One region of the Sphingomonas chlorellae genome, then DNA from elsewhere that is predicted to be linked to it. Evidence: predicted binding sites of a transcription regulator. Region 1 holds the regulator's gene; each other region holds the start of a gene.
The links. The regulator LexA, encoded in region 1, represses DNA repair genes until DNA is damaged. The targets are predictions, from matches to a motif close to GTTCCNCNCTTGTTCT.
Positions count from the first base shown of each region.

Region 2: ACT3CF_RS07350 (putative DNA modification/repair radical SAM protein) is a predicted target of LexA. The motif match lies at 3,660-3,675, and genes of this name have one in related genera.
Region 3: uvrA (excinuclease ABC subunit UvrA) is a predicted target of LexA. The motif match lies at 4,550-4,565, and genes of this name have one in related genera.

Region 1 is NZ_JBQXXM010000003.1:11,340-19,264, forward strand. Features, by position in the region: gene gltX (glutamate--tRNA ligase) at 1-800, opposite strand, end outside; gene ACT3CF_RS08835 (ComEC/Rec2 family competence protein) at 880-3,033, shown strand; gene lexA (transcriptional repressor LexA) at 3,027-3,716, opposite strand; gene ACT3CF_RS08845 (PilZ domain-containing protein) at 3,808-4,764, opposite strand; gene trpC (indole-3-glycerol phosphate synthase TrpC) at 4,867-5,637, opposite strand; gene trpD (anthranilate phosphoribosyltransferase) at 5,634-6,629, opposite strand; gene ACT3CF_RS08860 (GNAT family N-acetyltransferase) at 6,749-7,267, shown strand; gene ACT3CF_RS08865 (anthranilate synthase component II) at 7,335-7,925, opposite strand, start outside.
Region 2 is NZ_JBQXXM010000002.1:201,626-209,550, forward strand. Features, by position in the region: gene ACT3CF_RS07335 (M16 family metallopeptidase) at 1-1,172, opposite strand, end outside; gene ACT3CF_RS07340 (M16 family metallopeptidase) at 1,172-2,560, opposite strand; gene ACT3CF_RS07345 (ROK family protein) at 2,697-3,611, shown strand; gene ACT3CF_RS07350 (putative DNA modification/repair radical SAM protein) at 3,724-4,974, shown strand; gene ACT3CF_RS07355 (UdgX family uracil-DNA binding protein) at 4,977-6,392, shown strand; gene ACT3CF_RS07360 (bile acid:sodium symporter family protein) at 6,473-7,468, shown strand; gene ACT3CF_RS07365 (hypothetical protein) at 7,485-7,925, opposite strand, start outside.
Region 3 is NZ_JBQXXM010000006.1:168,101-176,025, reverse strand. Features, by position in the region: gene ACT3CF_RS15880 (tyrosinase family protein) at 1-18, opposite strand, end outside; gene ACT3CF_RS15875 (tyrosinase family protein) at 15-647, opposite strand; gene ACT3CF_RS15870 (TonB-dependent receptor domain-containing protein) at 1,365-4,367, shown strand; gene uvrA (excinuclease ABC subunit UvrA) at 4,574-7,546, shown strand; gene ACT3CF_RS15860 (hypothetical protein) at 7,543-7,806, shown strand.

The DNA of each region.
Region 1 (7,925 bases):
AGGATCCCCAGCGAATCGCGATACGCATCGACGCCCAGCGCGCCGTGCCGCTTCGACAGCTTGGCGCCGTCCGCACCGTGGATCAGCGGGATGTGCGCATAGACGGGCTCGGGCCAGCCCATCGCACGGATCAGCGCGAGCTGGCGGAAGGCGTTGTTCAGATGGTCGTCGCCGCGGATGACGTGCGTCACGCCCATGTCGTGATCGTCGACGACGACCGCGAGCATATAGGTCGGCGTCCCGTCCGAACGCAGCAGCACGAAATCGTCGAGTTCGGCGTTGTTGACCGTCACCGGCCCCTGGACCTCGTCGACGATCGTCACGGCGCCCTCGCGCGGCGCCTTCAGCCGGATCACGAACGGCGCGCCGGCGGGCGCCTCGGACGGATCGCGGTCGCGCCAGCGGCCGTCATAGCGCAGCGGCAGCTTCTTCGCCTTCTGCTCCTCGCGCATCGCCTCGAGCTCCTCGGGCGTCGCGAAGCACTTGTAGGCGTGCCCGCGCGCGAGCAGTTCGTGCGCGACTTCGGCATGGCGAGCGGCGCGCGCGAACTGATAGACGGGCTCGCCGTCCCATTCGAGGCCCAGCCACTTCATCCCGTCCAGGATGGCGTCGATCGCCGGCTGCGTCGATCGGACGCGGTCGGTATCCTCGATGCGCAGCACGAAGCTGCCGCCATGATGGCGTGCGTAAAGCAGGTTGAACAACGCGGTGCGCGCACCGCCGATGTGGAGGAAACCCGTCGGCGAAGGTGCGAAACGGGTGACGACGCGCCGGGCGCCGCTTTCAGATGTTGCGCTCAACCGCGCATGCTCCCAGACTGGTTATTCGATGGCCAGATCAGCCGCCGAGGCCCCTAGCACGGGGTTCCCGTCCCTACAAATGGGGAGGGTCCGCGACGTTTGCCAGCGGGCGGCGGCGCGCGTCGAGCATTGGCTCGACGGCGAGCGCGACCAGATCGTTCTGTGGATACCCGTCGTGCTCGGCGCGGGCGTGCTCGCCTGGTTCGTCCTGCCCGATTCTGCGCGGTGGTGCGGATTTCTCGCGGCGATGGCGGCGCTAGCGCTGGCGGCGGCACTCCTTCCGCGCGGGGGACGCCTGTCGCGGCTGGTCGGAGTCGGCGCGCTGCTCGCCGCCGCCGGATGCCTGCTCGCCTGGACGCGCGCCGAATGGGTCGCCGCCCCGGTGCTCGCCCGCCCCGCGATCGTGCGGTTCGAGGCGCGGGTCGAACGCGTCGAGTCGCTCGTCGCCCGCGATCTCGTCCGCCTGACGCTCGCGCCGGTCGGGCGGGGCGACCTGCCGCCGCGCGTGCGCGTCAATGTCGCGGCTGCCGATATGGGGGCGGGCATCGTCGCGGGGAGCCGTATCGCCCTGCGCGCGCGGCTGATGCCGCCGCCGGGGCCGGCGGTGCCCGGTGCCTATGACTTTGCGCGCGCGGCCTGGTTCGACGGACTGGGGGCGGTCGGGCGGGCGCTCGATCCGCCGGTGCTCGTCGTCGCGTCCCCCGCGCAGGGGCCGGGGTTGCGCGCCGCGCTCACCGCGCACATTCTCGACCGGCTGCCCGGCAGCGCCGGGGGGATCGCCGCGGCGCTGGCGACCGGCGATGAAGGGGCGATCGCCGCCGAAGATGCCGAGGCGATGCGCCGTTCGGGGCTCGCGCATCTGCTTTCGGTGAGCGGCCTTCATGTCAGCGCGGTCACCGCCGCGGCGATGACGATCGCGCTCCGCCTGCTCGTGCTCGTGCCCGGCCTTGCGCTGCGCGTCCGCCTGCCGCTGGTCGCGGCGCTTGCCGGTGCCGCCGCCGCGATCGGCTATACCTGGCTCACCGGCGCGCAGGTGCCCACGCTGCGGTCGTGCGTCGCGGCGTTGCTCGTGTTGCTGGCGCTTGTGCTGGGGCGTGAGGCGATGACGCTGCGCCTGGTTGCGGCCGGCGCGGTGGTGGTGCTGCTCGTCGCACCCGCCTCGCTGGTCGGCGCCAGCTTCCAGCTCAGCTTTGCGGCCGTCGCCGCGATCGTCGCGCTCCACGAATCGCCCCGCATCGAACGCTGGTTCGCCGCACGCGACGAGGGGCGGCTTGCCGGCTGGGGGCGTGCGCTCGCCGGGCTGCTCGTCACCGGCATCGTCGTCGAACTGGCGCTGACGCCGATCGCGCTGTTCCATTTCCATCGCAGCGGGCTCTACGGATCGGTCGCCAACCTTGTCGCGATCCCGCTGACCACCTTCGTCATCATGCCCGTCGAGGCGCTGGCGCTGCTCCTCGATCTGGCCGGGCTGGGGGCGCCGCTTTGGTGGGTGGCGGGCAGGGCGCTTGGCCTGCTGCTCGGGCTCGCGCATCTCGTCGCCGCAGCGCCCGGCGCCAACGCCAGCCTTCCCGCCATGCCGGGCGGGGCATTCGCGCTGATCGTCGCGGGCGGGTTGTGGCTCGCGCTGTGGCGGACACGATTGCGCCTGCTGGGCGCGGCGCCGATCCTTGCCGGAGCGCTCTGGGCCGTCGCCACGCCGCCGCCCGACCTCATCGTCACCGGCGACGGCCGCCACGTCGCCCTGCGTGCCGCCGATGGTTCGGTGCGGCTGCTGCGGGAGCGTGCGGGCGATTATGTCCGCACGATGCTCGGCGAAAGCGCGGGCAGCCCACCGCCCTTCGACGCACTCGATGCGTTCGATCCGTTGCCGGAGGCGCGGTGCAGCCCCGATCTGTGCGTCGTCGATATCGTTCGTCCGGACGGGCGCTGGCGCGTGGTCGCGACGCGAAGCCCCTATCCGATCGCGCGGGAGCAGCTGCTGCCGCTCTGCGCCGCGGCGGACCTCGTCGTCAGCGACCGCGCCCTGCCGCGCGGATGCGTGCCGCGCTGGCTTCGGCTCGATCGCCCGCTGCTGGCGCGGACGGGCGGGGTGGCGATCCGCTTTCCGGCACGCCTTGCCACCGTCCGCACCGGCGCCGGGCATCCGTGGGAACGCCCGCTGCGTGTGCTTCCGGCCGAAGTCGCGCCCCAGGCCCGCGCACACCGGCGGCCGGGGGCGCCCCAGCCTCAGTAGCGGCGGAGCAGCCCGGCCAGCCGGCCCTGAACGCGCACCTGATCGGGGCGATAGCGCTGCGCGTCATAGGCACGGTTCGCCGGGTCGAGCCGGATCATCGCGCCCTCGTGACGGAAATATTTGAGCGTCGCCTCGCTGTCGTCGATCAGCGCCACCACGATCTCGCCGTCGCGCGCGACTTCGGTACGACGGATCAGCGCATAATCGCCGTCGAGAATCCCCGCTTCGACCATCGAGTCACCCGATACCTCGAGTGCATAATGATCGCCCGCGCCCAGCAGCGCCGCGGGAACCGGCAGCATCGACGAGCCTTCGAGCGCCTCGATCGGCGTACCCGCCGCGATCCGCCCGTGCAGCGGGATCTCGATGACGTCGTTGGCGGCGCGCGGCGGCTCGGGTGCGGCGGGCGCAGGCGCAGGAGACGCCGCGGCGGCGCGGGCGCTGCCATGGCCCTTCCGTGCCTCGGGACGCTCGGGCATCCGCAGCACTTCCAGCGCGCGGGCGCGGTTGGGCAGGCGCCGGATGAACTGCCGCTCTTCCAGCGCGCTGATCAGCCGGTGCACCCCCGACTTCGACTTGAGGTCGAGCGCATCCTTCATCTCCTCGAACGAGGGCGAAACCCCGGTCTCGGCCAGTCGATCGGCAATGAAGCAGATGAGCTCGTGCTGCTTGCGCGTGAGCATCCAGGTCCTCCGTCCAGAACAGACGAGGAACGTTTACGCAATGTTCCCGTGCGCTGTCAAGCGATGCCGCGTGTTCGCGCGTCGTCTCGGGTCAGTCGTGGCTCAGATGCCCCCGCGCCAGCCCCATCGCGCGTTCGGGAAGCGGCAGGCGGAACGCGCAGAGCAGCCGGTCGGGGGCTGCGTCGATCACATTGGCGGGGCCGCCGCCGATGCCCGGCAACGACACCCACAGGTTCGTGCCCGGCGCACAGCCGGCGCGCGTCTCGAGCTCGACCAGGTTGCGCGTCAGCGATCGTGCGCGCGCGTTCCACCACTGCACGCCGCGCCGCAGCCGGACGGGCAGGTCGATGCGGATCGCGCGCAGGTCGGGCATGATCGCCCCTGCCTCGGCGCCGTCGACCGGCGCGGCCGGCTGGCTGTGCTTCGGCAGCGCGCGGAGCCACGGCATCAGCGTCTGCCAGCCGATCTCGTCGTCGAGCGCCAGCCCGGCATGGCGGCCGTTCACCCACCGCACCGTGCCGCTCAGCGGCGTCAGCGCGTCGAGCAGCAGTTGCACATTGTCGGCCTCGGCCAGCGGGCGGCTCGTCTCGATGCCCACGCCGCGCTGCGAGATGTTGCGCACCAGCACGAAATCGGTGTCGTCGCCGCACCGGAGCGTCGCCTTGTGCCAGATCGCGACGCGCGGCATCCGCCGGCGGTCGGCGGGAAGCGCGGCAAGCGTCCGCGCGAGCACGCCCACCACGTCGATCGGCTCGGCATAACGGAACAGCGCGCGCGCGTTGTCGCCGGGTTCGATCCGTCCGGCGATGCGTTCGCCGGTCGCCAGCCGCAGCGTCGCCTCGGGCGCGGCGGCCAGCGCCTCGGCGGCGGGCAGGCTCAGCGTCGCGGCGTGCGCGCCCAGACACAGCACCGCACAGCCATGCTCGTCCTCGGCCAGTTCGATCGCCGCCGATTCGAAATCGCACGCCGCCGGATCGGGGAGGTCGGTCGAGGAATGGATGTCGGGCAGCAGCGAAAACAGCGTTGCCGATCCCAGTAACTGGTACATTCTTGGTCTAATCCCAGCGCCCGTGCCGGACTCTGGACCGCGTTGCTGAAGGCGCGGTTAAGACGGATGGTTGTGGATTCCCTACCGCACCGCGCAGGCGCCTCAGCCGATCAGCGCCCGCGTGGCCGCCGCGACGTCGGGCTGGCGCATCAATGCCTCGCCGATCAGGAAGCAACGCACGTCATGCGCCGCCATCGCGTCGAGGTCGGCACGCGATGTCAGCCCGCTCTCGGCGACAAAGGTGCATCCCGCCGGCGCGAGCCGAACCAGTTCATAGGTGCGACGAAGATCGACGCTGAAGTCCTTGAGATTGCGGTTGTTCACCCCGATCAGGCGCGACTTGAGCCGCAATGCCCGCTCGAGCTCGGCTGCATCGTGCACTTCGATCAGCGCGTCCATGCCCGCCTCGATCGCCGCGGCCTCGATCTCCGCCATCTGCCCGTCGTCGAGCGCGGCGACGATGATCAGGATCGCGTCGGCCCCCATCGCGCGCGCCTCGCCCACCTGCCAGGGATCGACCATGAAGTCCTTGCGCAGCACCGGCAGCGGGCAGGCCGCGCGGGCGGCGATCAGATAGTCCTCATGTCCCTGGAAATAATCATGGTCGGTCAGCACCGACAGGCACGCCGCACCGCCCTCGGCATAGGCGCGGGCATGCGCGGGCGGATCGAAATCGGCGCGGATCAGCCCCTTGGACGGGCTCGCCTTCTTGATCTCGGCGATCAGCCCGAACCCGCCCGCCGCCACCCTGGCGTCGAGCGCGGCCTTGAACCCGCGCGGCGCGGTGGGGGCGGGGTATTCGCGCGGCGCGCGCCGGCGTTCGGCGACCTCGCGGCGCTTGGTCTCCAGAATGGTGTCGAGCATCGTCGTCATACGAAATCGATCCAGCAGTCGAGCAGCCGGTTGGCAAGGCCCTTGTCGATCGCCTCGGCGGCGCGCGCGGCGCCGTCGGTCAGCGTGTCGGCCGCGCCGCCGATCATCAGCGCGGCGGCGGCGTTGAGCAGCACCGCGTCGCGATACGCGCCATGCTCGCCCTGCAACAGCCGGCGCAGCGCGAGTGCGTTGTACGCGGGGTCGCCGCCGCGGATCGCGGCGAGCGGATGGCGCGGCAATCCGGCATCCTCGGGAACGATCCGGCCGGGCAGCGTCGCGGTGCCGACATTGACCGCGATGCTCACCCCCTCGGTCGAAAGCTCGTCGAGCCCTTCCTCGCCCGAAATCACCGCCGCGCATTCGGTGCCGAGCTGCGCGAGCGCCTCGGCATAGATCGGCGCATAGTCGGGTCGCGCGATCCCGATCAGCTGGCGCGTGACGTGCGCCGGGTTGGCGAGCGGCCCCATCAGGTTGAAGATCGTGCGGCGTGCGATCTTGCGGCGGATCGGCCCCAGCCGCGCCAGTGCCGGATGGTGGTGCTGGGCGAACAGAAAGGCGATGCCCAGCCGGTTCAGGCTCTCCTCGGCGCGCGCCGCCGCGCGGTCGAGGTCGAGGCCCAGCGCCTCCAGCGTGTCCGCCGCACCCGCCTTGGACGATGCGGCGCGGTTGCCGTGCTTCGCCACCGGGACGCCGCACGCCGCGACGACCAGGCTCACCGCGGTCGAGACGTTGAGCGTGTGGTGCCCGTCGCCGCCGGTGCCGCACACGTCGATCGCCCCGGCGGGCGCGGTGATCGGGATCAGCCGCTCGCGCATCGCGCGCGCCGCCTCGGCGATTTCGATGCTCGTCTCGCCGCGCTCGGACAGCGCGATCAGAAAGGCGATGATCGCCGCCTCGTCGACCTTGCCGTCGAGCATGTCGGCAAAGGCCTGCGCCGCGGTTTCGCGCGCGAGCGGGCTGGCGGGATCGGGAAGGAACGAATAGGTGGTCACCGCGCCTCTATTCCGTTCCGCCGCCGACAAGTCGAGCCCTTCCGTGCCGGCGCGGCGATCGGGGGCGGGAGGGCGATGCGTTTTGACGATGCCGGCGCGGTCCGGCCTGGATGCGGGAGATGGTGGGAATGGCAGGCGGCTGGCGCCCGATGCGCGTTGAGGATCTGGATGCGGTCGCCGCGATCTCGGATTCGGTCCACGGCGCCTATACCGAGGCGCCGCCGGTCTATGCCGAACGCCTCCGCCTCTATCCGGCGGGCTGCCATGTCCATCTCGGCACCGCCGCGGGCGATGCGGACCGGGTGACGGGCTATCTCGTCACGCATCCCTGGGTGCGCAACCATCCGCCGGCGCTCGGCGCGATGCTCGGCGCGCTGCCGCAGGACGCGGACACCTATTATCTCCACGACATCGCGCTGTTGCCTGCCGCGCGCGGCACCGGGGCGGGGGCGGCCGCAGTGGCGCTCGTGTGCGATCTCGCCCGCGCCGCCGGGTTCGGCGACATCACGCTCACCGCGATCAACGGCGCCGACCGGTTCTGGGCGGCGCAGGGCTTTGCCTATGTCGCTCCGGCCGAGACGCCCGCGGCGCTTGCCGGCTATGGCGATGCCGCGCGCTGGATGCGCCGCACGCTCTGAGCCCGCGCCGGGGCCGCCGGGCTGAGGCCGCATCGGCACCGCGGGGACGGGGTGCGCGGCGTCGGTGTCAGGCGGCGGCCGGCACGCCCTTGGCGGCGATTCCCGCGATTCGCAGGAAATTGGCCAGCATCGCGTGGCCGTGCTCGGTGGCGATGCTCTCGGGGTGGAACTGCACGCCATGGATCGGCAGCGTGCGGTGGCGCAGTCCCATCACCGATCCGTCGCCGGCGGTCGCGTTGACCACCAGCGTGTCGGGAACGTCGGTGACGATCAGCGAGTGGTAGCGCGTGGCGGTGAAGGGCGAGGGGATGCCTTCGAACAGCCCCGTGCCGTCGTGCGTGACCGGGCTGGTCTTGCCGTGCATCAGCCCGCCGCGCACGACCTTGCCGCCGAAATGCTGGCCGATCGACTGATGGCCCAAGCACACGCCCAGCAACGGCTTGCCCGCTTCGGCACAGGCGCCGACTAGGTCGAGGCTGATGCCCGCCTCGTTCGGCGTGCACGGGCCGGGGGAGATCAGGAACGCCTGCGCGCCGCTCGCGATCGCCTCCCGCGGCGAAAGCGCGTCGTTGCGCACCACCCGCACCTCGGCGCCCAGTTCCATCAGGTAATGGACGAGGTTCCAGGTGAAGCTGTCGTAATTGTCGATGACCAGGAT
Region 2 (7,925 bases), on a different contig from region 1:
CCCGCCATATAGGTGCGGATGCCGCGCGCCTCGTCCTCGCCCGGCGCCTCGGTCTGCATCCGGCGGACCTCCTTGAACACCTCGTGCAGCGCCGCGCCGGTGTCCTTGGTCGTCACATCGGCCTCGAACGCCCACAGCGCCTCGCCCGGGTTGAAGTCGATCCCCGACCCCGGCGAATAGGTATAGCCCTTGTCCTCGCGGATATTGGTGGTGATGCGCGAGCTGAACGCGCCGCCGAGCAGGTCGTTGGCGACGCGCATCGGAATGTCGCCCGCACTGCCGGCAACCGGCGCGTCATAGACGAGCCGCAGCGTCGTCTGCGGCGCGCCCGGTCGGTCGACCAGCACCAGCTTCGGCCCCGGCTGATGCGGCGCGTCGATCCGCGTTGGCGCCGGCCCCGCGGCCCATCCGCCGAACACGCGCGTCACCGCCGCCTTCACCGCCGCCGCGTCGAACCGGCCGGCGATGTAGAGGCTGGCGCGCTTCGCCCCGAACTGGTCGCGATAGAAGCTGCGCACCGCGTCGATCGAATAGCCCTGGAGCTGCGCCGGCGTCGGCACCACGCGGCCAAAGGGATGGTCGGGGCCATAGACGGTGCGAACCATCGCGATGTTCGCCAGCGTCCCCGGCTGCGACAGCGCGACCGACAGGTTGCGGCCCAGATTGGCCTTCACGCGGGCCAGCGCGTCGGCGGGCAGGTCCGCGCGCATCGCCACGTCGCCGATCAGCGCGATCGCGTCGGCGGCATGTTCGGACAGCACGTCCATGCGGACGCTGGTGCCGAGCAGCCCCGCCCCGACATCGAGGTCGCTGCCCATCGCCGCCGCCGCGGTCGCCAGATCGGCCGCCGACCGGCCGCCCGCACCCTCGCGCATCATCTCGGCGGTCAGCCGGGCGAGCCACGGCTGGGGCGCCATCGCGTCGCCCGCGCCGATGCGCAGCGACACCACCGTCTTGGGCGCGACGCCATAGGGGATCAGCGTCACCGTCATGCCGTTGGGCAGCGTGAAGCGTTCGGACGCGGGAAGCGTGAACGGCTTGGGATCGGCGATCGGCGGCGCGGGCGGGAACGCATCGGCCGCCGGCGCCTGGGCCTGACCTTGCGCAAACGCCGGCACCGCGGGGATCGCGGCGGTCGCCGCCAGCAGGATCGCGAACAGACCGGGCTTCATCACTTGCCTCCCTTCGGCGCGGCGCCCGGCTCGATGACATAGATCGAGCGATTGGTGCGCCGCAGATATTCCTGTGCGGTCTTCTGGATCAGTGCGGGCGTCACCTTGGCAAAGCCCTGTTCGATGCGGTTGACCGCCTCGGGATCGCGATCGAACAGCGCATGGACCGCCAGCAGGTCGATCAGCCCGATGCGCCCCGCCCCGTCGATCGTGCTGTAGAGCGACGAACGCAGCTTGGTCCGCGCGCGCTCCAGCTCGGCCGCGCTCACCGGATGCGTGCGCAGATCCTCGATCACCGCGTCGACCGTGCGCGTGATCGCCTCGGTGCTGTGCGACGGATCGTGGACGAAGCTGAAGCTCCACAGCATCGGCCCGCGATAGTTGAACATGTTGCCCAGGTCGGCATTGATCCCGCCGCTCACCTCGCCGGCGATGCCGGTTTCCTGCACCAGCTTGCGATAAAGGCGGCTGTCGTTGCCCTGGACGAGGATCTGGTCGATCAGTCCCATCGCATACCATTCGGGCGTCCCGCGTTCGGGGACGTGATAGCCCGCGGCATAGCCGGGCTTGGGCGCCAGCGCGTCGACGCGGCTCTTGAACTTTTCGGCGGTCTGGCGCGGCTCGGCAATGTCGGGCAGCGCGACCGGCTGCGCCGCCGGGATGGCGGTGAAATATTTCTCCACCATCGCGCGCGTCGCGGCATAATCAATGTCGCCCGCGATCACGAGCACGGCGTTGTTCGGGCGATAGAACTGGCGCGAGAAGCTCTGGGCGTCGGCAACGGTCGCCGACTCGATCTCCTTCAGGTCGCCATAGAAATTGTGGCTGTTGTACCAGTTGGTGTTGGCGAGCATCGGCAGGTCGATCCACGGCCAGGTGCTGTACGGCTGGTTGAGCACGTTGACCTTGACCTCGTTGCCGACGACGCCCTGCTGGTTCTTCAGCACGACATCGTCGATCACCGGGTTCGCCATCCGGTCGGCCTCGAGCCACAGCATCCGCTCGAGCGCGCCCGACGGCACGATCTCGTAATAGTTGGTATAGTCGAACCGGGTCGACCCGTTGTTGAACCCGCCGGCATTGGTGATCGTGGTGTCGAACACGCCCTTGGGCGCGTGCTTCGACCCCTGGAACATCAGATGTTCGAACAGATGCGCAAAGCCGGTGCGGTCGCGCGGCTCCACCCGAAAGCCGATGCCGTAATAGACGCCCACCGTCACCGTCGGCGCGACATTGTCCTTGCTCAGCACGACGCGCAGCCCGTTGGGCAGCGTGAAATATTGCAGATCGACCTTGAGCTGCTGCGTCGCCGCGCGCGGAGCCTGCGCGGACGCCGGGGTGGAGAGCGCAGTCGCGGCAAGCGCGAGCGCAAGGCTCCATGGCTTCATTCGGGGTGCCCTCCCTGGGGGTGAATCACTGTGTGTTACGCTATCAGTACGCCTGGGCGGGGGGAAGGGGGCTTGGTCGCCGGTATTCGGGGGGGCGCGGTTGCGGATTTTCGCCGCGCGGCCCATGCTTGCGCGCATGATCGGTATCGCGCCCTCCGGTCCTGCCCCCCGCCCCGCACGCCTCGCCGGGGTCGAACTCGGCGGGACCAAGTGCATCGTCACGCTTGCCGCCGCCGACGGCTCGCGGATCGAGCAGGTGCGTGTCCCGACCACCACGCCGGCGGAAACGCTCGCCGCGATCGAGGCGGTGCTCGACCGATGGTGGGCCGCGGCGCGTTTCGGGGCGCTCGGCGTCGCGAGTTTCGGACCGATCGCGCTCGACCCGGCGGCGCCCGATTACGGCCATCTGCTCGCGACGCCCAAGCCCGGCTGGGCGGGGGCCGATGTCGGCGCGCGCTTGTCACGGCGCTTTCCCGTGCCCGCCGCGGTCGATACCGACGTCAACGCCGCCGCGCTGGCGGAGATGCGCTGGGGCAGCGGGCGGGGGCTGGCCGATTTTGCGTACATCACGGTCGGAACCGGCATCGGCGTCGGGCTGATCGTCGACGGCCGCCCGCCGCGCGGGATCGGCCATTGCGAACTGGGGCATCTGCGCGTGCCCCGCCGTGCCGACGACGATTTCGGGTCGGCGTGCCGTTTCCACCCCGATTGCGTCGAGGGGCTCGCTTCGGGCACCGCGATCGGTGCCGCGCTCGGCGGCCGGGCGATCGACACGGTGGCGCCCGACGATCCCGTCTGGCGACGCGTCGTCGACGCCCTTGCCTGTCTTTGCCATGCGCTGCGGGCGACCGGCGGTCCGCGCCGCATTGCGCTGGGCGGCGGCGTCATCCTTCGCCAGCCGCACCTGATCGCGCGGATCGACACCGCCTTGCGGGCCAGCCTCAACGGCTACCTCACCCTTCCCGCGCACGACTATCTCGTCCCCGCCGCGCTCGGCGACCAGGCCGGTCCGCTCGGCGCGATCGCATTGGCGCTGGACGCCGCTACCTGACACGCGCGACACGGCCGCCGACATGGCCGCGGGGTCAGGGTTGACGCGCGAACAAATGGCGAACATAACCGCTCGGGATCCCCGTTGAGCACCGGATTCCCAGGGCATTGGCATGGCGCAGTTAGACACGGCCGAAAAACTCTCGATCCTCGCCGATGCGGCCAAATATGACGCATCATGCGCCTCGTCGGGCGCGCGGCGACGCACGTCGCGCGGGGGCAAGGGGGTGGGATCGACGCTCGAGGGCGGCGGTATCTGCCACGCCTATGCCCCCGATGGGCGCTGCATCAGCCTGCTCAAGATTCTGCTGACGAACAGCTGCATCTTCGATTGCCATTATTGCATCAACCGCAAGTCTTCGAACGTCCGCCGCGCGCGGTTCACCGCCGCCGAGGTGGTTGACCTCACGCTCGATTTCTATCGCCGCAACTATATCGAGGGGCTGTTTCTCTCGTCGGGGATCATCCGGTCGCCCGACTATACGATGGAACAGATCGTCGAGGTGGCGCGCAGCCTGCGCGAGGACCATGACTTTCGCGGCTATATCCACCTCAAGACGATTCCCGACGCCGATCCCGCGCTGATCGCGCAGGCGGGACGCCATGCCGATCGCGTCTCGATCAACGTCGAGCTGCCGACGACGCGCGGGCTCGAGCGACTGGCACCCGAAAAGTCGGCGCCCCGGATCGAGGGGGCGATGGGCTTCATGCGCGGCGCGATCGAGGACGGCACCGACGCCCGGCGCCGCTATCGCTCGGCACCGCGCTTCGCGCCGGCGGGCCAGTCGACGCAGATGATCGTCGGCGCCGACGCCGCGACCGATCGCGACATCGTCGCGCGCGCCGCCGCGCTCTATTCGCGCTTCGATCTCCGCCGCGTCTATTATTCGGCGTTCAGCCCGATCCCGGCGGCGAGCGCCGTACTGCCGCTCCAGCGCCCGCCGTTGCTGCGCGAACATCGGCTCTACCAGTCCGACTGGATGGTGCGCTTCTATGCCTATAGTGCGGCGGAGGTGAGCGCCGCGGCCGATCCCGTGACCGGAATGCTCCCGCTCGACATCGACCCCAAGCTCGCCTGGGCGCTGCGGTTTCGCGATCAGTTTCCCGTCGACGTCAACCGCGCCCCGCGCGAGCGGCTGTTGCGCGTGCCCGGGCTCGGCCCGCGCGCGGTCGATGCGATCATCGCCGCCCGGCGCTGGCGGACGCTCCGGCTCGACGATGTCGCGCGGCTCACCGTTTCGGTGAAGAAGCTGCGGCCGTTCCTCGTCACCGCCGACTGGCGCCCCGTCGCGCTTGCCGATGCCGCCGACCTGCGCGCGATGCTGACGCCGCGCCCGCGCCAGCTCGAGCTGTTCGCCGCCTGACGATGCGCGTCGTCCGGCTTGCGGCCGAGGATGATTTCGACGGATGGCGCGGCGCCGCCCGCGCGCTGGTCGCCGGCGGCGTACCCGCGCAGGACGTGCTGTGGCAGGTCGGCGACGCGCCCGTCGACCTGTTCGGCGGCGACGCGACGCCGGCCGATGCGGTCGCGGCGCGTGACGGGGCGTCTTCGTTCACCGTCCCGCGCGACTTCCTCGCGCTTGCCGCGCGCGCGATCCTGCATCGCACGCCCGAACGATTTGCGCTGCTCCACGCCCTGTTGAGCCGCGTCGCGGCGCGGCCGGCGCTGCTGCGCGATCGGGCCGACCCGGCGGTGGCGCGGATCGTTGCGCTCGCCCAGGCGGTGTCGCGCGACATCCACAAGATGCGTGCCTTTGTCCGCTTTCGCGAGGTCGAGGACGCGGGCGCGCGTCGCTACGTCGCCTGGTTCGAGCCCGAGCACCACATCCTGCGCGCCAATGCCGCCTTCTTCGTCGATCGTTTCGCCAACATGCGCTGGTCGATCCTGACGCCGCGGGGGACGCTCCACTGGGACGGCGCGCGCCTGGCCGAAGGGCCGCCCGCCGAACGCGGCGATGCGCCGGGCGACGACCCGGTCGAGGCGGTATGGAAGACCTATTATGCCGCGATCTTCAACCCCGCCCGGCTGATGCCGCGCGCGATGCTGAAGGAGATGCCGCGCAAATACTGGCACAACCTGCCCGAAACCGCGCTGATCCCGTCGTTGATCGCGGGTGCCCGCGCGCGCGAACGCGCGATGCTCACGGCGCCGCCGTCCGCCCCCGCCCCGGCAGGCGCCGCGCGACCCGCCAGCCTGGCGCTGCTCGCGCGCGAGGCCGGATCATGCCGGCGCTGCCCGCTCTGGCAACCGGCGACGCAGACGGTATTCGGCGAAGGGCCGGCCGACGCTGAAATCATGGTCGTCGGCGAACAGCCCGGCGATCAGGAGGATCTGGCCGGCCGTCCCTTTGTCGGCCCCGCGGGTGAATTGTTCGACCGTGCGCTCGTCGAGGCCGGGATCGACCGCGCCCGGCTTTATGTCACCAATGCAGTCAAGCATTTCAAGTTCGAACCGCGCGGGCGCCGGCGCCTGCACGCGCGGCCGTCGAGCGGCGAGGTCGAGGCGTGCCGCTGGTGGCTCGACCAGGAACGCGCGCTGCTTCGCCCCCGGCTCGTCATCGCCATGGGAACGACGGCCGCGCGCGCGCTTACCGGCCGGCAAGTCGCCGTCGCCGCCGAGCGCGGGCGTCCGCACGCACGCGACGACGGAAGCACGCTGTGGATCACGGTCCACCCCAGCCACCTGCTCCGCCTCCCCGACCCCGCCGCGGCGGCCGATGCGTTCGCAGACTATGTCGCGGACCTGCGCGCGGCGGTGGCGGGGCTCCGCGGGGACGGCTGAGCGGATCGGGGGCTTGCGCGTCCCGCGCAAACCGGCTTGGGCTGGCGCGCCCCACCCCTGCTGCCTTGAGGTGCCCGCGCGTGCTTCGTTCCTTTCTTGCGATCTTCGAACCCTTCGTCCTCGCGCTGCTCGGCACGGTGCTCGTCGCGTCGTTCGTTCCGGCGCGCGGCGCGGCCGTGCCGGTGTTCGAAGGGATCACCGACGCCGCGATCGTGCTGCTGTTCTTCCTGCACGGCGCCAAGCTGTCGCGTGAGGCGATCGTCACCGGCGCGCGGGCGTGGCGGCTGCATCTTGCGGTGTTCGCGACCACCTTCATCGTCTTTCCGCTGCTCGGGCTCGCGGTCGGCGCGATCCCCGTGCTGCCCCCCGCGCTCGCGGCGGGGATGCTGTTCCTGACGCTGCTGCCCTCGACGGTGCAGTCGTCGATCGCCTTCACCGCGATCGCGCGCGGCAATGTCGCGGCGGCGGTGTGCAGTGCGTCCTTCTCCAACCTGATCGGGATCGTCATCACGCCGCTGCTCGTCGCGCTGCTGATGACGCACGGGTCGGCCGGCGCCGGGCTCTCGCTCGATTCGGTCGAAAGCATCGCGCTTCAGTTGCTGCTGCCCTTCACGGCGGGACACCTGCTGCGCCCGTGGATCGGCGGCTTTGTCGGCCGTCACCGCCGTCTGCTCGGGCTGGTCGACCGGGGTTCGATCCTGCTCGTCGTCTACACGGCGTTCGGCGCCGCGGTGGTCGAGGGGCTGTGGCATCAGGTCAGCCTCGGCACGCTCGGCTGGATCGTGCTGCTCTGCTGTGCGCTGCTCGGACTGGTACTGGGCTTTACCCACTGGCTCGCCGGCCGGCTCGGCTTCGCGCGCGAGGATGCGGTGGTGCTGCTCTTCTGCGGGTCGAAGAAAAGCCTCGCCTCGGGCGTGCCGATCGCGGGCGTGCTGTTTCCGGTGGCGCAGATCGGCAGTATCGTCCTGCCGCTGATGCTGTTCCACCAGATCCAGCTCATCGCCTGCGCGGTGATCGCGCGCCGCATGGGCGCCGCCGCCAATCGCGCCGAAGCGATCGACACGCAGGGTTATTGAACCCGCCCCCGCTGCGTCAGACGAGCACGTCGCGCCGCCGGAGCGCCGCGGACACATCGGCATCGAGCACGCACACCAGGTTGCGCAGCCCGCCGCGATTGGTGTGGTTGGTGCGATACCCCTCGTAAAAGCGCGAGAGATAGCCCGCGCGTTCAAGCTCGGTGACCACGCGGCTGAAATTGTCGGCGCCCGTCGCACGGACATGCGCCTCGACCGCGGCATCGACGATGCGCTGCGCCTCGATCAGGTCGTCGGGCAGTTCGTCCGCCAGCGCCTCACGTACGCGCGCCTCCAGCGCCTTGCGCCGCCGGCTCCGCCCCGAAAGCCGCGACAACCGCTTGCCGACCCAGGCGCGCAGCGGCAGCACCTCGCCCTCGTCCTGCACGAACGGCCCGACACGCGCGCCCGGCCCGGCCTGTTCGGCGAGCAGGTTGAGCACCGCAAAGGCATAGCGCGG
Region 3 (7,925 bases), on a different contig from region 1:
GCTGGGACAGCTCTTCACGCCGACCGCGCAATGCACCGCGCCGTGCGGCGTGCTTCCAGCGCATTGTCGAAGCGCAGATAGTCGGTCTCGATCATCGCGCCGCTCGTCGACGTCACCGCGGGGTCGAGCTTGGCCTTGCCCGCGTTGAGCTCCGCCTGGCGGTTGCCGACGTACAGCGGGTTGGGCACCTGCTTGCCCGCAGCGTCGAGATAGGTGGGCGCACGATAGACGTCGGGGATCGCCCCGTCGGTCTCATAGTCCCAGAAGGGCAGCCGCAGCTTCGGGTCGCCCGACGCCGCCTGCAGCACCTGCTCGAAATAATAGAGGCACATGCGGTGCCAGGTCAGGAACTGGTCGGTGCCGTGCTGGCACGTGCACCATGTCGCCTTCTCGTCGTCGGTCGTCGCGCCCTGCACCGTCAGCCCGCTCATCCCCGGATAGTTGAGCGCCAGCGGGTTCGAGCACGGCTTGCCGATATAGCTGTGGATGTTCGCCCAATAGGTCAGGCTGCGCTTGAACTCGGCGCTGCCGCGCGGCGCGGTGTTCCATGCGATCATCTGGGCGATGCCGTTGCGCAGGCTGGTCACCTCGCTCGCGGTCAGCGCCGTCACCGACTTGCGCTCGGGCAGCGTGTCGGCGGCGGGCATCGGCCGCCACGCGCTGCCCAGCGCCGCATGCGCCGCGGCTTCCAGCTCGGCGCGCGCGGCGGCAAAGGCGCGGTCGATCGCGGCGTCGTGCGCCGCCTCGTCGATCCGTCAGGCCGGACCGGCGCCGGGCAAGGCGCCGGCGGGCACAAGGGTCGCGGGCACAAGGGTCGCGGGAACGAAGGCGGCGGGAACAAGGGCCGCGGGAACCGTGGCGGGAACGGGCATCGTTCCGGACGCCCCGGCGGCGGGGCCATGGGCACCCGCCGGCGAGGCGGTCGCCAGCGCAGCGAACGCGCCGACGCCGAACAACAGGCGTTTGAGCATCGAATCCTCCCTGAACAGCAACGCGCGAACCGAGGGGGCGCCGACGGTCGCTGCCGTCGCGTCAGGAATTGCGACGCAGTTTACCACGACCGGGGCGACGATGCACCGCCACGCCGCATCCGAAACGAACCCGTCCCCACCCGCGCGCGCCGACCTGCTCCGAAACCGACCGAAACCCCGCCGCTGCGACGGCGGCGCCCCGGGAAAATACGGAATGTTGCTCGAATGCCACAAACTACGACCGGATTGTTTCCGACAACGCTTACCCTGTTTACACTTCATTACAAGAACGCCATTCACAGCAACAATCAAAGCTCTTCACGGGCTGCGGGGAGAAGCAGGCGGGATACCGGCCGATCGCGGGCGCGGACCGCCTCAGGGAGTCAAAAATAGATGAAGCTTGTTCAAACGACGGCGGCCTCGCTGCGCTACGGCATTTCGCTCGCCGCGCTGCTCAGCGCATTCGCCGCGCCGGCCCATGCGCAGACCGCGCCGGCGTCGGCCACCGAGGATACCGCCAAGCAGCAGCCGGCGGACGCCCAGTCGGGTCAGACCCCCGGCAGCGAAATCGTCGTCACCGGTACGCTGTTCCACAATTCGAACGCCACCTCGATGTCGCCGCTGACCGTGCTGTCGGCCGAAACGCTCGAGCGTTCGAACATCACCACGGTCAACGACGCGATCCGCTCGGTCTCGGCTGACAGCGCCGGCTCGATCTCGACGGGCTTCCGCAACGGCTTCTCGGCGGGCGGCGCGGCGGTTTCGCTCCGCGGTATCGGCGTGTCGTCGACGGTCGTGCTGATCGACGGCCTGCGCTCGGCCAATTTCCCGCTGAACGACGACGGGCATAACGCCTATGTCGACCTCAACTCGATCCCGTTCAGCATCGTCGACAATGTCCAGGTGCTCAAGGACGGCGCCTCGTCGACCTACGGCGCCGATGCGATCGGCGGCGTGGTCAACCTGATCACCAAGAAGCAGTTCAAGGGCCTTGAGGGCTCCGCGCAGGGCGGCACCACCGAAAAGGGTGACGGTTCGCGCTACCGGGCGACGCTCACCGCCGGCTTCGGCGACTATCAGGCGCAGGGGTGGAACTTCTACCTCAACGGCGAATATACCTATGACGGGTACATCACCAACAACTCGCGCGGTTATCCGTTCAACACGCTCGATCTTACGCCGAGCGGGCTGACCGATCGCAACCGCAACGACGACTCGCTCACCACCCCCAACCCGCAGGCCGTCGTCACGCGCGTGACGCAGACCGATCTCAACAATCCGCTCGCGGGCATGGTCGGCACGCCGCTGACCACCCAGTATCAGTTGCTCAACCCGAATAGCTGCCCCTACGGCACCTTCACGGTGACCAGCGGCTTGGCCCAGGGCACGGGTTGCAAGCACAACCTGCCCGACGAATACAGCATCATCCAGCCGAAGCAGCAGCGCTATTCGGCCACCGGCCGCCTCAGCGTGCGCCTGAGCGACAATATCGAGGCCTATGCCACCGGCAGCTTCTCGCGCTCGGAAGTGAGCATCAAGGGAACGCCGTCGGGCATCCGCCAGACGCAGCCCTTCGGCGGCTCGCCGGCCACGGCGTCGAGCAGCCCGGGCATCGTGCTGCCGGTCTATGTCTGTGCGGCCGGCACCAACTGCGCGACCGCCGCCGATCGGCGCCTCAACCCGAACAACCCCTATGCCCAGGCCTATGCGGCAACGCCGGACCAGGGCGCGGCCCGCATCTATTATCTGTTCGGCGACATCCCGGCCGGCAGCGACCGTTACGTCAACGTCTATCGGACGACTGCGGGTGTGTCGGGCACCTTCGGCGACGGCTTCGGCTTCCGCGTCGACGGCGTCTATGCACGCGACGATTTCAGCGTGACCCAGCATGGCTTCATCAACATCCAGGGCCTGCTGCGCGCGGTCAGCACGGGTGCGTACAACTTCGTCAATCCGGAGCAGAACAGCGCGGCCGTCCGCAACCAGATCTCGCCGGACGTGACCACGCCGTCCTATTCGACGACGGCGACGCTCGACGCCTCGATCACCAAGGCGCTGATGCAGCTCCCGGGCGGCGACCTCAACCTCGCAGTCGGCGGCCAGGTACGCCGCGAGACGCTGCTCAACCGCAACCAGAACGCGAACCTCGCTTACTATAGCCTGACCACCTCGTCGGCGACCGGCCGCCATACCGTGGCCGCCGCCTTCTTCGAACTCGATGCGCCGATCGTCCAGCAGCTCAACCTGAACGTGTCGGGCCGCTACGACCATTATTCGGAAGGCTATAACCACTTCTCGCCCAAGCTGGCGCTGATGTTCACGCCGATCCCGCAGGTCGCGCTGCGCGGCACCTATTCGGAAGGATTCCGGGCGCCGACCTTCGCCGAAAGCAACCCGGCGAGCAGCTATGCCGGCTTCTCCCCCTTCAACCCGCCCAGCAGCTTCGTCGCGGCGCACCCCGGCAACGCGGCCTATACCACCAGCTACAATATCGGCAGCGGTGCGACGGGTAATCCCAATGTGGCGCCGGAAACGTCGCGCAGCCTCACGCTGGGGGCGATCTTCAAGCCGACCAACTGGTTCAGCCTGACGGTCGACTATTACAACATCAAGAAGTCGAAGCTGATCGTCAGCGGGCCGCTGCGCGCCCAGGCGATTGCCGCCTATTACGCACAGACCAACGCAACGGCGGGCTGCGCCGCGCTCGCCGCCGTGGGTCCGGGCTATTCGTGCAACGTCGTCGACGCGCCCGACCCCAGCAACCCCAACGCGCTGCCGCGCCTGCTCGTGTTCAACGTGCCGTTCGTCAACGCCAACTATCAGGTCAGCTCGGGCATCGACGTCCAGGCGACCGCGCGGATCCCGATCAGCGAGGGCGTGCGCTTCACCAGCCGGCTCGAAGTGACCGATGTCTTCCGGCTCGATCTGGTCACGCCGGCGGGCGTCGTTCAGAAGTACGCCGGTACGCTCGGGCCGTACGAACTGTCGTCGGGCGGCGGTACGCCGCGCATCCGCGGCAACTGGCAGAACACGCTCGAATACGGTCCCTACACGCTGACCGCGACCGCCTATTATGTCGGCCGGATCAAGCAGGTGGCGGCCGACGAGATCACGCCGGTCAACGGGGTGATCGACCTGTCGTGCAAGAACTCGCTGGCGCCGGGGCAGACCGGGCCGAACCAGTGCTATGTTCGCCCGTTCCTGTATTTCGACCTCAATGCCAGCGTCGAAGTGAACAAGCAGTTCCGCTTCTTCGTCAACGTCCAGAACCTGTTCAACGTGCGCGCGCCGCTCGCTGCGGGCGCCTATACCAGCAACCCGAACTATCTCAGCAGCTGGCACTATACCGGCCTCGTCGGCCGCAACTTCGCTGCCGGCGCCAAGTTCAACTTCTGACGTTCGATCGAACGACCTTGTCGGGGGCGGCCTTCGGGCCGCCCTTTTTTTGCCTGTCGCAGCGGCGATCGTCGGGCGCGTGACCGTCCGCGCGTGTTGCTCAGCGACCGGACACCGCCCGCCCCCGCAGACAGGTGGCACATGCCGCCCCCGCTCCCTATCTGGGCTCTGGCATCCTCGTCAGAACAAAGCTAGAACCTTCCTCCATGGCACTCACCACCATTTCGGTCCGCGGCGCGCGCGAGCATAATCTCAAGGGCGTCGACATCGACATTCCCCGCGACACGCTGACGGTGATCACCGGGCTGTCGGGCTCGGGCAAGTCGAGCCTCGCCTTCGACACCATCTATGCCGAGGGGCAGCGCCGCTATGTCGAGTCGCTCTCGGCCTATGCGCGCCAGTTCCTCGAGCTGATGCAGAAGCCCAATGTCGAGCATATCGAGGGCCTCAGCCCCGCCATCTCGATCGAGCAGAAGACCACCAGCCGCAACCCGCGCTCGACGGTGGCGACGGTCACCGAGATCTACGATTACATGCGCCTGCTGTGGGCGCGCGTCGGCGTCCCCTACTCCCCCGCCACCGGCCTGCCGATCAGCGCGCAGACCGTCAGCCAGATGGTCGACCGCGTGCTGGCGCTGCCCGAGGGCACCCGGCTGCTGCTGCTCGCGCCGGTGGTGCGCGGGCGCAAGGGCGAGTATCGCAAGGAACTCGCCGAGTGGCAGAAGGCCGGCTTCAGCCGCGTCCGCATCGACGGCGAGATGTATCTGATCGAGGAAGCTCCGGCGCTCGACAAGAAGTTCAAGCACGACATCGAAGTGGTGGTCGACCGCCTGGTGGTGCGCGACGATATCGGCACGCGGCTGGCCGAAAGCTTCGAGACCGCGCTCAAGCTGGCCGAGGGGCTGGCCTATGTCGACCTGGTCGATACCACGGTCGAGGCGGTGCAGGGATCGTCGGTGCGCGAGCTGCCCCAGCCGTTCCAGGCCGAGGGCGCCGATGCCGACGCGCCCAAGAAGAAGATGAAGGGCACCGGCCTGCCGCCGAACCGCATCGTCTTTTCGGAAAAGTTCGCCTGCCCGGTCTCGGGCTTCACCATCCCCGAGATCGAGCCCCGCCTCTTCTCGTTCAACGCCCCCCAGGGCGCCTGCCCTGCGTGCGACGGCCTCGGCGAAAAGCTCGAATTCGCCGAGGATCTCGTCGTCCCCAACCACGACCTGTCGATCAAGAAGGGCGCGATCGTCCCCTGGGCGAAATCCAACCCGCCCTCGCCCTATTACATGCAGGTGCTGGGCAGCCTCGCCCGCGAGTTCGGCTTCAGCCTCGATACGCCGTGGAAGGACCTGCCCGGCGAGGTCAAGCTCATCATCCTCCACGGCACCGGCGGCAAGCCGGTCACCCTCACCTTCGTTGACGGCCGCAAGAGCTACGACGTCAGGAAGCCGTTCGAGGGCGTGATCGGCAACCTCAACCGCCGCATGCTGCAGACCGAAAGCGCCTGGATGCGCGAGGAACTGGGCAAGTACCAGGCCAGCCACCCCTGCGAGGTCTGCGGCGGCGCCCGCCTCAAGCCCGAGGCGCTGGCGGTGAAGGTGGCGGGGCAGGACATTGCCTATGCCACCCGCCTCTCGGTGGTCGACGCGCTCGGCTTCTTCCAGTCGCTGCCTGAGACCTTCACCCCCCAGCAGCGTGAGATCGCCCGCGCGATCCTCAAGGAAATCGACGAGCGGCTCGGCTTCCTCAACAATGTCGGGCTCGATTACCTCAACCTCGATCGCACCTCGGGCACGCTGTCGGGCGGCGAGAGCCAGCGCATCCGCCTCGCCAGCCAGATCGGCAGCGGGCTGTCGGGCGTGCTCTACGTGCTCGACGAGCCCTCGATCGGCCTGCACCAGCGCGACAACGACATGCTGCTCGCCACCCTGAAACGCCTCCGCGACCTCGGCAACACCGTGCTCGTCGTCGAGCATGACGAGGATGCGATCCGCACCGCCGATTATGTGATCGACATGGGGCCGGGCGCCGGCGTCCATGGCGGCCAGGTGGTGGCACAAGGCACGCTCGCCGAGGTGCTCGCCACCAAAGGCAGCATCACCGCCGATTACCTCAACGGCACCCGCGAGGTGCCGCTGCCCGCCAAGCGCCGCAAGGGCAACGGCAAGAAGATCACGGTGCACAACGCCACCGCCAACAACCTCAAGGGCGTGACGGCCAGCATCCCGCTCGGCACCTTCACCTGCATCACCGGCGTCTCCGGCTCGGGCAAGTCCAGCTTCACGCTCGACACGCTCTATGCCGCGGCCGCGAGGGCGCTCAACGGCGCGCGCGTGCTCGCCGGCAAGCACGACAGGATCACGGGCCTCGAGAACTGCGACAAGGTGATCGACATCGACCAGTCGCCGATCGGCCGTACCCCGCGCTCGAACCCGGCGACCTATACCGGCGCCTTCACCAACATCCGCGACTGGTTCGCCGGCCTCCCCGAGGCGCAGGCGCGCGGCTACAAGCCCGGCCGGTTCAGCTTCAACGTCAAGGGCGGCCGGTGCGAGGCGTGCCAGGGCGACGGCGTGCTCAAGATCGAGATGCACTTCCTCCCCGACGTCTACGTCACCTGCGACGTGTGCCAAGGCGCGCGCTACAATCGCGAGACGCTGGAGGTGAAGTTCAAGGGCAAGTCGATCGCCGACGTGCTCGACATGACGGTGGAAGACGCGGTCGAGTTCTTCAAGGCCGTGCCGCCGATCCGCGACAAGATGGCGATGCTCGCCGAAGTGGGCCTCGGCTATGTCAAGGTCGGCCAGCAGGCGACGACGCTGTCGGGCGGCGAGGCGCAGCGGGTGAAGCTCGCCAAGGAACTGGCGCGCCGCGCCACCGGGCAGACGCTGTACATCCTCGACGAACCGACGACGGGCCTGCACTTCGAGGACGTGCGCAAGCTGCTGGAAGTGCTCCACGCGCTGGTGGAACAGGGCAACACGGTGGTGGTGATCGAGCACAATCTCGACGTCATCAAGACCGCCGACTGGATCCTCGACCTGGGCCCCGAGGGCGGCGTGAAGGGCGGCGAGATCGTCGCCGAAGGCACGCCGGAGCAGGTGGCGAAGGTGCCGGGCAGCTATACCGGGCGGTATCTGGCACCGTTGCTCAAGCCGCGGAAGGCGGCGAAGGTGGCGGCGGGGTGAGCGAAGCGCGTCGCCACGACCCCATGGAACGACGCATCGAGCAGGCACTGCTCGATGCCGGCATCGCCTTCGTGGACGACACGCATCCGGCCAACACCGCTCGGCTCGACTTCTACCTGCCGGAACACGATCTCTATATCGAAGTAAAGCGCATGCATTCGCCGCGTATCGCCGAACAGATGTCGCGGGTGGCGAACGTCCTCGTTGCGCAAGGACCAGAGGCCGTCGCTGCGCTGGCACGGATGATCGCACGGCTATGAAGCCGCTCTGAAAGGCGGCGAGATCGTCGCCGAAGGCACGCCGAAGCAGGTGGCGAAGGTGCCGGGCAGCTATACCGGGCGGTATCTGGCGCCGTTGCTCAAGCCGCGGAAGGCGAAGG